DNA from 3 places in the Streptococcus suivaginalis genome. Region 3 is predicted to be linked to each of the others. Evidence: predicted binding sites of a transcription regulator. Region 3 holds the regulator's gene; each other region holds the start of a gene.

Evidence for each region. The regulator NrdR, encoded in region 3, represses ribonucleotide reductase genes. The targets are predictions, from matches to a motif close to ACACNATATATNGTGT.
Region 1: the regulator NrdR is predicted to act here: its motif matches at 1,902-1,917, upstream of nrdH (glutaredoxin-like protein NrdH).
Region 2: the regulator NrdR is predicted to act here: its motif matches at 1,773-1,788, upstream of nrdD (anaerobic ribonucleoside-triphosphate reductase).

Annotation. Positions count from the first base shown of each region.
Region 1 covers NZ_CP118733.1:1,240,882-1,245,226, reverse strand. The annotation lists gene nrdE (class 1b ribonucleoside-diphosphate reductase subunit alpha) at 1-1,479, opposite strand, end outside; gene nrdH (glutaredoxin-like protein NrdH) at 1,549-1,767, opposite strand; gene acnA (aconitate hydratase AcnA) at 2,090-4,345, shown strand, end outside.
Region 2 covers NZ_CP118733.1:2,042,370-2,046,714, reverse strand. The annotation lists gene PXH68_RS09380 (bifunctional folylpolyglutamate synthase/dihydrofolate synthase) at 1-22, shown strand, start outside; gene PXH68_RS09375 (quinol oxidase) at 231-1,736, shown strand; gene nrdD (anaerobic ribonucleoside-triphosphate reductase) at 1,883-4,054, shown strand; gene PXH68_RS09365 (hypothetical protein) at 4,261-4,345, shown strand, end outside.
Region 3 covers NZ_CP118733.1:1,592,381-1,596,725, reverse strand. The annotation lists gene PXH68_RS07315 (response regulator transcription factor) at 1-300, shown strand, start outside; gene PXH68_RS07310 (AI-2E family transporter) at 402-1,526, shown strand; gene nrdR (transcriptional regulator NrdR) at 1,619-2,089, shown strand; gene PXH68_RS07300 (replication initiation and membrane attachment family protein) at 2,096-3,256, shown strand; gene dnaI (primosomal protein DnaI) at 3,253-4,152, shown strand; gene PXH68_RS07290 (NADPH-dependent oxidoreductase) at 4,149-4,345, shown strand, end outside.

The DNA.
Region 1 (4,345 bases), 350 kb from region 3:
CATGAAGTAGATATTGGTAAATTCCACAGCCGTTTTTGATCCATAGTCGATCAAGTTTTGTGCCAAGTATGAGTGAAGTCCCATGGCACCAAGACCGATCGAATGCGCACGCTCATTTCCAGCCTCGATAGACGGCACTGCAGAAATGTGCGAATGGTCAGTAACGTAAGTAAGAGCGCGTGTCATGGTACGGACGGATAGTCCAAAGTCAGGTGACTTCATGAGGTTGACAATATTGGTTGAACCAAGGTTACATGACACATCTGTACCCATTGTTAAAAATTCTTGCTTGTCATTGATAACACTTGGTGTTTGGACTTGTAGAATTTCTGAACAGAGGTTGGACATGATAATCTTGCCGTCAACAGGATTGCTACGGTTAGCTGTATCGATGTTGATAACGTAAGGATAGCCAGACTCTTGTTGGAGTTTGGAAATTTCTGTTTCCAAGTCGCGTGCCTTGATTTTTGTCTTACGAATGCGTGGGTTTGCTACCAACTCGTCGTATTTTTCAGTAATATCAAGGTAGCTGTAAGGCACACCGTATTCCAATTCAACAGAGTATGGGCTGAAGAGGTACATATCTTCATTTTTACGTGCCAACTCATAGAACTTATCAGGAACAGTGATCCCCAACGACAAGGTCTTCACGCGCACTTTCTCATCGGCATTTTCCTTCTTAGTTGAAAGGAAGGCGATAATGTCTGGGTGGAAAACATCTAGGTAAACTACCCCAGCCCCTTGGCGTTGTCCAAGTTGGTTAGAGTAGGAGAAGCTGTCTTCGAAGAGTTTCATAACAGGAACAACCCCAGAAGCTGCTCCCTCGTAGCCCTTGATTGGGGCGCCTGCCTCACGCAAGTTGCTGAGGGAAATACCAACACCACCACCGATACGGGACAATTGCAGAGCAGAGTTGATGGAACGTCCGATCGAGTTCATATCGTCTGTGACTTGGATGAGGAAACACGATACCAACTCACCGCGACGGGCACGACCTGCGTTGAGGAAAGAAGGAGTAGCTGGTTGGTAACGCAAATGGATCATTTCGTTAGCCAAGTTCAAGGCCAACTCTTCATTTCCTTCTGCAAAATACAAGGCGTTGAAGAGAACACGGTCTTCCATGCTCTCCAAATAGTAGGCACCGTCGTTTGTTTTAAGGGCATATTGATTGTAGAACTTGTAAGCTGCCATGAAAGACTTGAAGCGGAAATTTTGGTCTTTCAAGAATTGATTAATTTTGATGATAAATTCTGGACTGTATTGGTCCAAGAATTCTTTCTCAAGATAGTTTTCTTCTAATAAGAAGGCAATCTTGTCCAAGATAGAATCAAATTGCTTGGTATTTGGAATGACGTTTTCCTTGAAGAAAGCAGTCAAGGCTTCCTGGTCCTTATGGAGAGGGATTTGCCCATTGACAGGACGGTTGATTTCGTTATTCAAACGGAAGTAGGACACATCGCCTAATTCTTTCAAACTCATATACAATCTCTTTTCTATAAAAATGAAAAAGGAAGTAGGGCTAACTAGCCTCTTCCAATAAACATAGGCTTAGACCAATGCTTTTAATTTTGTAGGTTGGAAACCTGAAAAACTTTCTGTTTCTGTTTCGATGACAGGAGCAGATGAAAAACCAAGGCTTTTCACATGTTCGATGTATTCTGGTTGCTCATCTAGGTTGATTTCAGTATAGGCTACATTGTGTTGGTCAAGAAATTTCTTGCTCATTTTGCATTGTACACAATCATTTTTTGAATAGATAGTGACCATTCACGTTCTCCTTTGTTCTTGGGGAAATAAAAAATCCCAATTTTGTTACCAGTCTAGGATACAAGATTTTGTGGTTAAAGTCAAGGTCTAAGCTTGAATGTATTACTAAATATTGTGCTCGTGAACATTTTCTTATACAAGATATTGTGTAAAACAAGGAAGAAAACGCTCTGCAAAGGGGAAAATGGTCAAAATCAAGCCTATCTATCTTTTAGAGTATGAAAAAAAAGGGAATGTCACAAAACATAACATATGAAGTGATGAAAAGGGTTGCAAGGTTGAGCTGATTTAGTATAATATACAAAACTGAAAGGAGTAGGCTATGAAAAACGACTTTTTATCAACAATTGTCCTAAATGGAAAGAACTTTTCTTATTTTGATATTGCAAAGATTTGTCAAGTTAAGGGAAGAGATATTCGAGAATTGCCTTATTCTATCCGTATTCTTTTAGAAAGTTTGATTCGACAGTTAGATGATGTGGATGTTACAAAATATCACGTAGAAAATTTGGTTTCCTATAAAGCGGAGCATCCAACTGGTGAAGTCCCCTTCAAACCAAGTCGAGTTATCTTGCAGGATTTTACAGGAGTTCCTGTGCTGGTGGATCTTGCTGCCATGCGGGATGCCGTGGTCAAAGGCGGAGGAAGTGCAGAGCAAATCAATCCTGAAATCCCAGTTGATCTGGTCATTGACCACAGCATTCAGGTAGATGTTTTTGGGACGGAGTCTGCTTTTCAGCAGAATATGGAATTAGAATTTGAAAGAAACAATGAACGCTATCAATTCTTGAAGTGGGCTGAAGGGTCCTTTCAATCTTTTAGGGCAGTCCCTCCTGCAACGGGCATTATTCATCAAGTGAATCTAGAGTTTTTGAGTGAAGTGATCATCGAAAAAGATGGGCTGCTCTATCCAGATTCTATGTTTGGAACAGATAGTCACACTACTATGATTAATGGTATTGGGGTTCTTGGCTGGGGGGTTGGTGGGATTGAAGCAGAGGCAGCCATGTTGGGCGAACCCTCCTATTTTTCAGTGCCGCAAGTAGTTGGTGTGAAATTAACTGGAAAAATGCCGAAACTGGCAACGGCTACGGATTTAGCTTTGAAGGTGACCCAATTATTACGTCAAGCCAATGTTGTCGGCAAGTTTGTGGAGTTTTTTGGTCCTGGTTTGGCCCAGCTTAGTTTGGCAGACCGTGCGACAGTAGCGAACATGGCTCCTGAATATGGAGCGACCTGTGGCTATTTCCCGATTGATGAAGAAAGCTTGGCTTATATGGCCTTGACCAATCGAAGCCAGGAGCAAATCGAGCGAACAGAGACCTATACTCGAGCAAACTCCTTATTTTATCAGGATGAAATGCATCCAACCTATACTGAAATCATCGAACTAGACTTATCTCAATTACGGCCGTCAATAGCTGGTCCAAAACGTCCGCAGGATTTGATTGAACTGTCAGAAGCAGCATCAGCTTTTCGGGCGAGTTTAACCAATCCGGTCGGAGTCCAAGGATTTGGCTTGGATCAAGAGGAAAATTTGAAACGGGTAACGATTGAAATGGATGGTCAAAAAGAGGAACTGGCAACAGGACATGTCGCACTTGCTGCCATCACCTCCTGTACCAATACTTCCAATCCATCGGTTCTGATTGCAGCAGGCCTTTTGGCCAAAAATGCTGTGGAGAAGGGGCTATCTGTCTCGAAATCAATTAAAACATCCCTTGCACCTGGTTCCAAAGTTGTATCAGGGTACTTGCGTCAATCTGGTTTGCAGACCTACTTGGATCAGCTAGGTTTTCACTTGGTTGGGTATGGCTGTACCACTTGTATCGGAAATTCGGGTGATTTGCCTGCCGCAGTTGCAGAGGCGATTCAAGAAGAAGATCTATTGGTTGCGGCTGTGTTGTCAGGCAATCGAAATTTTGAAGGCCGGATTAATCCGTTGATTAAGGCAAATTATCTAGCGAGTCCACCTCTGGTTGTTGCCTACGCTCTCGCTGGAAATATGAATCTGGATTTGACAAGAGATCCGCTAGGAGTAGACCATGATGGACAGGCTGTTTACCTAGAGGATATCATGCCAAGTCGTGATCAAATTGAAGACTATATTGCCAAGTATGTGACCCCACAGTTGTTTAAGGAAGAATATCAGACTGTCTTTACCGACAGTCCTGCTTGGAATGCGATTGAGACAGAGACAAGTGCGCGTTACCAGTGGGATTCAGCATCGACCTATATTCAAAATCCTCCTTATTTTGAATACATGGACCGACCTCTTGCAATCGAAAGCTTGAAGGATTTGGTTGTCTTGGCCAAGTTTGGGGATTCGGTAACAACAGATCATATATCTCCTGCTGGAAATATTGCACGTTTGAGTCCTGCTGCGCAGTACCTAGAAGAAAACGGCATCTCTTATATGGATTTCAATTCTTATGGAAGCCGTCGTGGGAATCACGAGGTCATGATGCGAGGTACCTTTGCCAACATTCGGATTAAGAATGAGCTGGCAGAAGGAAAAATCGGTGGTTGGACCAAGTATAAGGATCAGCTGATGCCGATTTATGATGCGGCCATGCAC
Region 2 (4,345 bases), 450 kb from region 3:
GCTTTTGGATCAAAAAAAATAAGAAGATGGATGGCGAATGTCATCCTTTTTTCGAATAGATAAGTATGGAAACAAGAATACCCTATCAAACTGAGTCCCAGCCAAAGGTGACGGGATGGTATAGCTTTCGCCAGTTGGAACAATTGGCCCTGGTAAGGGAAATCAGGGAGAAGAGTGACAAGGAGCAGTCTTTTTGATATAATGATTGAGATTATAGCAAGGAGAAAACTATGACGGAATTCATTGCTTCTCATTCAGAAGATAGCCATTTGTCACGTACAGAAAGAAGAAAAAGGGCAAGCCGTGCTGTTGAAGAACCTACGGACTTCAACCCCAAAGATTACAAGGTCGCAGTTTGGTTGCCACTTTTTTGGAGCTTATTGTTGAGTCTTTTGAGTGTTGCCAATCCCTTTTTGACCTTTTTAGCGTCTAATCTTCAAAGCCAGAATCTGTATGCTGGTGTAGCCATGCAAGCTGGCCAAGTTCCTTACAGTGATTTCTTTGGGACTAGCGGGATTCTGTTTTATCTATTGACCTACTTGGGGAGCTTTTTTCAAACCAGCATCGGTTTAGCGCTTCTCCAATTTTTCTGTCTGGTCATTGCAGGGATTTATCTTCATAAGATTTTAGCCTATTTTGCGCGTTCAAGAGAGGTTGCGAATCAGTTGCTTAGCTGGTTCTACCTGTTGATTGGAGCCCTGAACATAGGTGGGATTACGGCTCCTTTGTATGCCTTGCCGTTTGTCTTGACCTCGGTATGGTTCTTGGTGCGGTATTTCGAAAGGGCTGTAAAGGATGAGAGCTTTATCCTATTTGGAATTGATGCAGCCTTGGTTTTCTTGATTTATCCCAAGGCCACTATCCTCTGGGTGGTGTCTCAGTTGGTCCTTTTGGTCTTCAATACCCGTCACCGTCAGCTTGCAAGGGGGATTTATCAAACCTTAGCTTCTATTTTTGGCTTCCTTTTGGTCCTATACTCTGTCGGCTACTATACCTTTATTGAACAGATTTTGGGTTTGGCTATCCAACAGACCTTCCTCTTTAACTTTGACTTTAGCTTCCAGTTGCAGTCTTCGCTCTATCTGGCTATCTTTTTGCTGGTTTCAGGTATTTTTAGAGGAATTTTCCAACCTCTTTTCCTCCCCAATCGTGCCTCAAATGCCTTTATTCGCGTATTTGTCCTACTGACCATGCTTTTGCAGACTGTTTTCATCGTCTATAATGCCAATGGTGACTGGAGTCAGGCGACGGTTTTGGTACCTTATGGCCTCATTTTGATTGCCATGAGTCTTAAGAAAGAGGAGGAGAGAGAAGACTTTTCTTACCTTGGCTGGTCCTTCTATCTGCCCCTTCTAGTCGTTGGATTTTTCATCGGGCAGCCGGTTTACCAGTACATTACTCAGGATTATGTTCGTGAAGAGCGACAAGAGGTGGCGCGGTATATTCAGGAAAATACTAGCCAGAGCGACCTTATCTTTGCTTGGGACGACAGTGCCCTTCTGTATCTAGATGCCCAGCGCTTTTCATCGGCAACGGTTATCACCGCTGAACCTTATTTGGAAACGGAGTTGAGCAAGTCAACCCTTGTCTATGATTTGAACCGGACCAATGCTAAGTATATCTTGGTCAACAAGGATATACCGGTTTTGGAGGAAGTTCAGGCTACCTTGGACTCCTCTTATTCGGAGTTGGATTTGAATTTGACGCAGTTCCGTTTATATGAAAAAAATAATTGAAAAATGATTGCAAATGCAGTCATTTTTTGCATTTTGAAACTATATATAGTGCATGTCGAACATTTTTAAAAAAAATTCCACAATATATTGATTAATTGTTTGTGAAATGTTACACTATAACCAGTGAAAAAATGGAGGCCAGTCAGATGAATGTGCGAGAAAACGACTTAGAAACCTTGGATTTGGTTGTCTTGAAACGAGATGGTCGGACGGTGTCTTTTGATGAGCAAAAGATTTTTTCTGCTCTTTCGCGGGCCAATCAGGAGTTAGAACACCCAGTGTCAGAGGCTGGTTTGCAGCTGGTTTTAGAGGCAAGCTTGCAAGAGATTGGACGCCGTTTTACAGGCGATATCCAAATTTATGAAATCCAAACCATTGTGGAGCAGGAGTTGCTCAAGGCTCATTTGTATGAGTTGGCAGAGCGGTATATTCAGTACCGGACCCAGCGGGATTTCCGTCGGCATCAGGCGACCGATATTAACTTTGAAATTCACAAGTTGCTGAGCAAGGATCAGGCCTTGGTCAATGAAAATGCCAATAAAGATGCGGATGTGTTCAATACCCAGCGGGATTTGACAGCAGGGATTGTTGGAAAATCCATTGGCCTCAAACTCTTGCCTGCCCATGTGGCCAATGCTCACCAAAAAGGTGATATTCATTATCATGACTTGGATTACAGTCCTTACACTCCCATGACCAACTGTTGCTTGATTGATTTCAAGGGGATGTTGGCTCAGGGCTTTAAGATTGGGAATGCGGATGTGGAGAGTCCCAAGTCGATTCAGACGGCTACGGCACAGATTTCGCAGATTATCGCCAATGTATCCTCTAGTCAGTACGGAGGTTGCTCAGCTGACCGCATCGATGAGGTGCTAGCTCCCTATGCGGAACTCAATTACCAGAAACATTTGAAGGAAGCAACAGACTGGGTTTTGCCAGACAAGCAGGAAGATTATGCCCGTGCCAAGACTCAAAAGGATATCTACGATGCCATGCAGTCTTTGGAGTATGAGATTAACACCCTCTTTACGTCCAATGGGCAAACGCCGTTTACTTCGCTTGGTTTTGGCCTCGGAACTTCCTGGTTTGAACGGGAAATTCAAAAGGCCATTCTCAATATTCGTATCAAGGGTCTGGGTCGGGAAGGTCGTACAGCTATTTTTCCAAAGCTGATTTTCACAGTCAAGCGGGGCTTGAACTTGGAGCCTGATTCGCCAAACTATGATATTAAGCAGCTGGCAGTGGAGTGTGCAACCAAGCGGATGTATCCAGATATGCTGTCTTATGACAAGATTATCGAGCTGACCGGCTCCTTCAAGGTACCAATGGGGTGCCGTTCTTTTCTTCAAGGTTGGAAGGATGAAAATGGCCAAGATGTGACATCTGGTCGTATGAACCTAGGTGTCGTGACCGTCAATCTGCCACGGATTGCTATGGAGTCTGCAGGAGCTATGGATAAGTTCTGGGAAATCTTTGCAGAACGCATGGCCATTGCCCAGGATGCCTTGGCTTATCGTGTGGAACGAGTAAAAGAGGCGACACCTGCCAATGCACCGATTTTGTATCAATATGGGGCTTTCGGCAAGCGACTGGCCAAGACCGATGCGGTGGATGAGGTTTTCAAAAATCGCAGAGCGACCATTTCGCTGGGCTATATCGGACTTTATGAAGTGGCGGCAGTTTTCTACGGTGGTCAGTGGGAGGCTAATCCAGAAGCCAAGGACTTTACGATTGCCATTATCAAGCGGATGAAGGAATTGACAGAGGCTTGGTCGGACCAATACGGCTATCATTTCTCTGTTTATTCGACCCCGTCTGAGAGCCTGACGGATCGTTTCTGCCAGTTGGATACGGAGAAGTTTGGTCTGGTTGAAAACATCACCGACAAGCAGTATTACACCAACTCCTTCCACTACGATGTTCGGAAAAATCCGACTCCCTTTGAAAAACTGGACTTTGAAAAGGTCTATGTAGAGGCAGGTGCCAGCGGTGGCTTTATCCACTACTGTGAGTACCCTGTCTTGCAACAAAATCCCAAGGCCTTGGAGGCTGTTTGGGACTATGCCTATGACCGTGTGGGCTATTTGGGCACCAATACTCCGATTGATCATTGTTACGCCTGTGATTTTGAGGGGGACTTTGAGCCGACAGAGCGTGGTTTCAAGTGCCCAAACTGTGGCAATAGCGACCCTAAAACAGTTGACGTGGTCAAGCGGACCTGTGGTTATTTAGGAAATCCGCAGGCCAGACCAATGGTCAAGGGTCGACACAAGGAAATTATTTCCCGTGTCAAACACATGAATGGGTCTAGTTTATAAAGAATGGACATGAGGGCTTCCGTAGTTTTGAGGAACTACGGAAGTTTGTTATAATAGTGGAAACAATTAATAGCTCTGCTATTTCATCGTCATCCAGTTTATCTTTTATTATGTCGTTAACTCGCTTTGCCGTACGCCAGTACTGCCTACAGCTCGTTGCCTAGTACTAAAAGTAAACTGAACGACTACATAAAAAGGAGAAAATAATGGGAAAATACCAATTAGACGACAAGGGCAAGGCCTTGGTGGCACGCTATCATGAGAAGCATTCCAATGTCAAACAGGACAAGA
Region 3 (4,345 bases):
ATCAAGCTACATGCTGCCTATCGTGACTTGAAGATCGACTTTCAAAATCGGACAGTCACACGGGCTGGCGAGCTGGTCAATCTAACCAGAAGAGAATACGACCTTCTGGCAACCCTTATGTATAGTCCAGAGATTCTCAGCCGTGAGCAACTCTTGGAACGGGTTTGGAAATATGACACCGCCGTAGAAACGAATGTGGTAGATGTCTATATCCGATATTTGAGAGGGAAATTGGATGTTCCGGGACAGGACTCCTATATCAAGACCGTTCGTGGTGTTGGCTATGCTATGAGAGAATAAAACCGATAGGCTATGCCTGTCGGTTTTTCGGTGATTCAAGAGTGACTTTTTTTTCACAATGCAGTATAATGAAAAGAATACAACAATTGAAAAGGAAGCCTATGTTTCATCAGTTTAAGGAAAAAATATTTCTCATTTCATTTGCAGCAGCCGTCTTGCTAGCTGTCTTGCATTTCTCGGATATTTTCGGACTTTTTGAGACTGTTTTAGCCAGTATGAACTCCCTCTTAGTGGGTGCCATTATTGCCTTTATCTTAAACGTTCCAATGAAAAAGTTGGAGGGGTTGATTGCTAAGGTCTCTTTTTTGGAAAAATCAAAGCGGAGCTTGGCCATTGTTGGAGTCTTGATAGGCTTTTTGCTGATTGTGACAGGTTTGGTCTTGATTGTCTTGCCGACCCTTGTGACGACTGTGTCTCAGTTGGTAACGGTGAGTACAACCGCTATTCCAAAGTCGGTCAACAGCTTGATTGCCTTTTTAGAAAGTTATAATCTTTTGTCAGGGACCATCGGTGAACAAATCAATGATTTTCTATCACAACTGAAAAATCTATCAGCTGTGTCACAATTTGTCACGCCAGTTTTATCCGGTCTAGTCAATAATGTTTCTGGTATTTTCTCCAATACCATGACCCTGGTGATGGCCTTCTTCTTTACCTTGGCGATTCTGGGGAGCAAGGAGCATTTGCAGTCTATGACGACTAAGTTCCTCTATGCTATTATGCCGGAGAAATGGGTGAAGATTATCAGCTACATTGGTGAGGTGATCATCGATACCTATGATAAGTTCTTGATGAGTCAGATTGTGGAGGCAGTCATTATCGGGACCTTAGTCTTTGTTAGCTATTCCTTGTCAGGGATTCCTTATGCAAGCATGGCAGGGATTTTGGCAGGTGTCCTGTCCTTTGTTCCCTATATCGGACCATTTTCAGCCTGTCTCATCAGTGCTCTCTTTGTCGCTGTGCAAAATCCGCTCTTGGCGCTCTGGTCCATCGTTTTATTCCAGATTTTACAGCTGATTGAAGGAAATGTGATTTACCCTCGTGTTGTTGGTCAGTCTGTGGGACTGCCGACCCTCTTTACGCTTGCGGCTGCCCTGATTGGTGGAAACTTGTTTGGTCTGTTGGGGATGGTCTTCTTTACTCCGATCTTTGCGGTTATCTATCGTTTGGTAAAAGAGTGGGTGTACTACCGTTTGGAAAAGAAAAAGATTCAAATAATCAACTAAAAGCGCTGGCCCTTGGCCAGCCTCTTTTTATCTAGAGAAATCCCATAAAATATGGTACAATGAGATGATAACGTCAGAATGGGAGAAAGTAGATGCGGTGTCCAAAATGTAACAGTATTAAATCTAGCGTTGTAGATAGTCGTCAAGCAGAAGATGGCAACACCATTCGTCGCCGTCGCGAATGTGAATCCTGTGAACATCGCTTCACAACCTACGAACGAATTGAAGAAAAAACCCTTGTGGTTGTAAAAAAAGACGGAACAAGAGAACAGTTTTCACGTGAAAAGATCTTCAACGGAATTATTCGTTCTGCGCAAAAACGTCCTGTATCCAGTCATGAGATTGATGAGGTGGTGAACAGGATCGAGCAGAAGGTTCGTGCCCAAAGTGATACCGAAGTGGAAAGTGATGTCATTGGAAATCTTGTAATGGAAGAATTGGTTGAGTTGGACGAAATCACCTATGTTCGTTTCGCCTCAGTCTATCGTTCTTTCAAAGATGTGGGAGAACTGGAAAATCTCTTGAAACAAATTACCAAAGGACACAAGCAGAAGGGAAATTAGTGCGTGATGAAGCCAAATGACCAGTTTAGCCTACTCAAGCGCCAGGCTTTTCTTGCAGATTATAGTAGCTTAAGCCTTCTTTATCAGCCCATTATGGGGGCGGATGCTTTCTTGGTTTATCATTTTCTCCTAGCAAGTTATGAGCAAGGGCTTAGCAATCAGCCTTTTTCAAGAATTCTCAACCATCTAGACTTGGGGATGAATCGCTTGGAGCAGGCACTGGATGTCTTGACCGCCCTTGATTTGTTGGATGTGTACAACAAACAAGAAGTCTTTCTTTTGGAATTAAAGGCTCCTTTAGCTGAAGTGGCTTTTATGGGCAAACCTCTGTTGAAGCAACTCTTGCGCAAAAAAATTGGGGATTTTGCTATGGCGACAGGTCAGCAAAGTCCTGATAGCTCTTGGCAAAAAGTGTCGAAGAAATTTTCGGATGTCTTTTCAGAAATTGGTCAGGTCAAAGAGCTTGTTCCAGCTCGTAAGGGCTTTGACTGGGATGCTTTCCGAAATCTGATGCGTCGAGATAAATTAGCCTTTCAAGATGAGGCGGAAGACGTCATCGCCCTGACCCATTTGGCCGACAGTCTAGGGCTATCCTGGTTAGAACTCTATCAGCTGGCCAAGGAAACGGCAGTCCAGCACCAGATTTCTCTAGGCAGACTACAAAGCCGACTTCAACAAGGTGGTGAGACAGGACAGTTGAGCCGTCAGGAAGAGGCTATTTTGGCGGAGGCAAAATTAAAATCCAGTCTCGAATTTCTCCGTCTTTTGAAAGCTAGTCGCAAGGCGGGGCTACTTGATGCTGAGCGGTCTTGTCTAGCTAGTCTTGCCAAGGAAGGACACTTGGATGAGGTTATCAACGTGGCAGTTCTATACACCTTCAATAAGATTGACTCCGCCAATCTCAATACCAAGTATTTGGTCAAGTTAGTCAATGAATTTTCCTACAAGGGCATCCATTCGGCAAAGGCAGCGATTCTTTTTTTGAGGGAGAATCAACAAGCTACAAGAACAAGGACACAAGCACGGACAAAAACAAGTCCAACTTCAAATGTTCCAGAATGGAGCAAGCAAGAAGTGAAAACAGAACAAACGATAGAAGGTCAAGCCCAGCTAGCCGACCTCTATCGTCAATTTGAAGAAATGGAAAATAAAGGAGGTGGCCAATGAAATCAGTTCAAGATAATCTAGAACACAAACAGTCTCCGGTTCGTCAGTCCTATGACCAGCTGGTGGCAGAAATCATGCAAGACAAGGATGTGGCGGAGTTTATCCGTCAACATGGACTCAATCAAGATGAGATTGGTCGCTCCATTTCCAAATTTTATGAATTTATCAATGAACGGGACAAGTTTTTCGCCAATGATCAGACTTACATGGCCAAGGGCTACCAACCAGTTCTGGTCATGAACCAGGGCTATGCAGATGTGTCCTATCTAGAAACGGCTGAGCTGGTTGAACTACGGAAATTAGAAGCCATAAAAAATCGGATTCAGCTGATTAATATGCCGGCTAGTCTGAAAAATGTGACCATTGCAGACTTGGACCGTCAGGATGAAAACCGTGTAGGGATTATGCTGGCTATTTCCGACTTTGTTAAGCGGGTCGGCCAAGACAACAAGGGCATTTATCTCTACGGGACCTTTGGTATTGGCAAAAGCTACCTCATGGCTTACTTGGCCAATCTCCTGTCCAAGACCCACCTGCTGTCAACGACCATGCTCCATTATCCGACCTTTGTGGTGGACATCAAGAATGCCATCAAGGACGGGTCGGTTAAGGAGCGGATTGACGAGGTCAAGACGGCTCAGGTCTTGGTTTTGGACGATATCGGAGCGGAGCAGCACAGTTCTTGGATTCGGGACGATGTCTTGCAGGTTATCCTCCAGTATCGGATGCAGGAAAATCTGCCGACCTTCTTTACTTCCAACTTCTCCTTTGCGGACTTGGAGCGGCATTTTTCTGCTGGTAAGTCAGGCGATGAGACCTGGCAAGCCAAGCGGGTCATGGAACGCATTCGCTTCCTAGCCCAAGAGATGCACTTGCAGGGGGTCAATCGCCGATGAATGAAACTATTGATTTGATGTTGAGCCACAGCTCAGTCCGTCGTTTTACGGAGGAGCCGATTGAGGCGGAACATTTGGAGGCCATTATCACAGCGGGTCGGGCTGCGTCTAGCTGGAAGAATTTCCAGTCCTACTCCATTATCGTCGTACAGTCGGAAGGCAAAAAGCAGGCTCTCTATGACTTGGTGCCTCA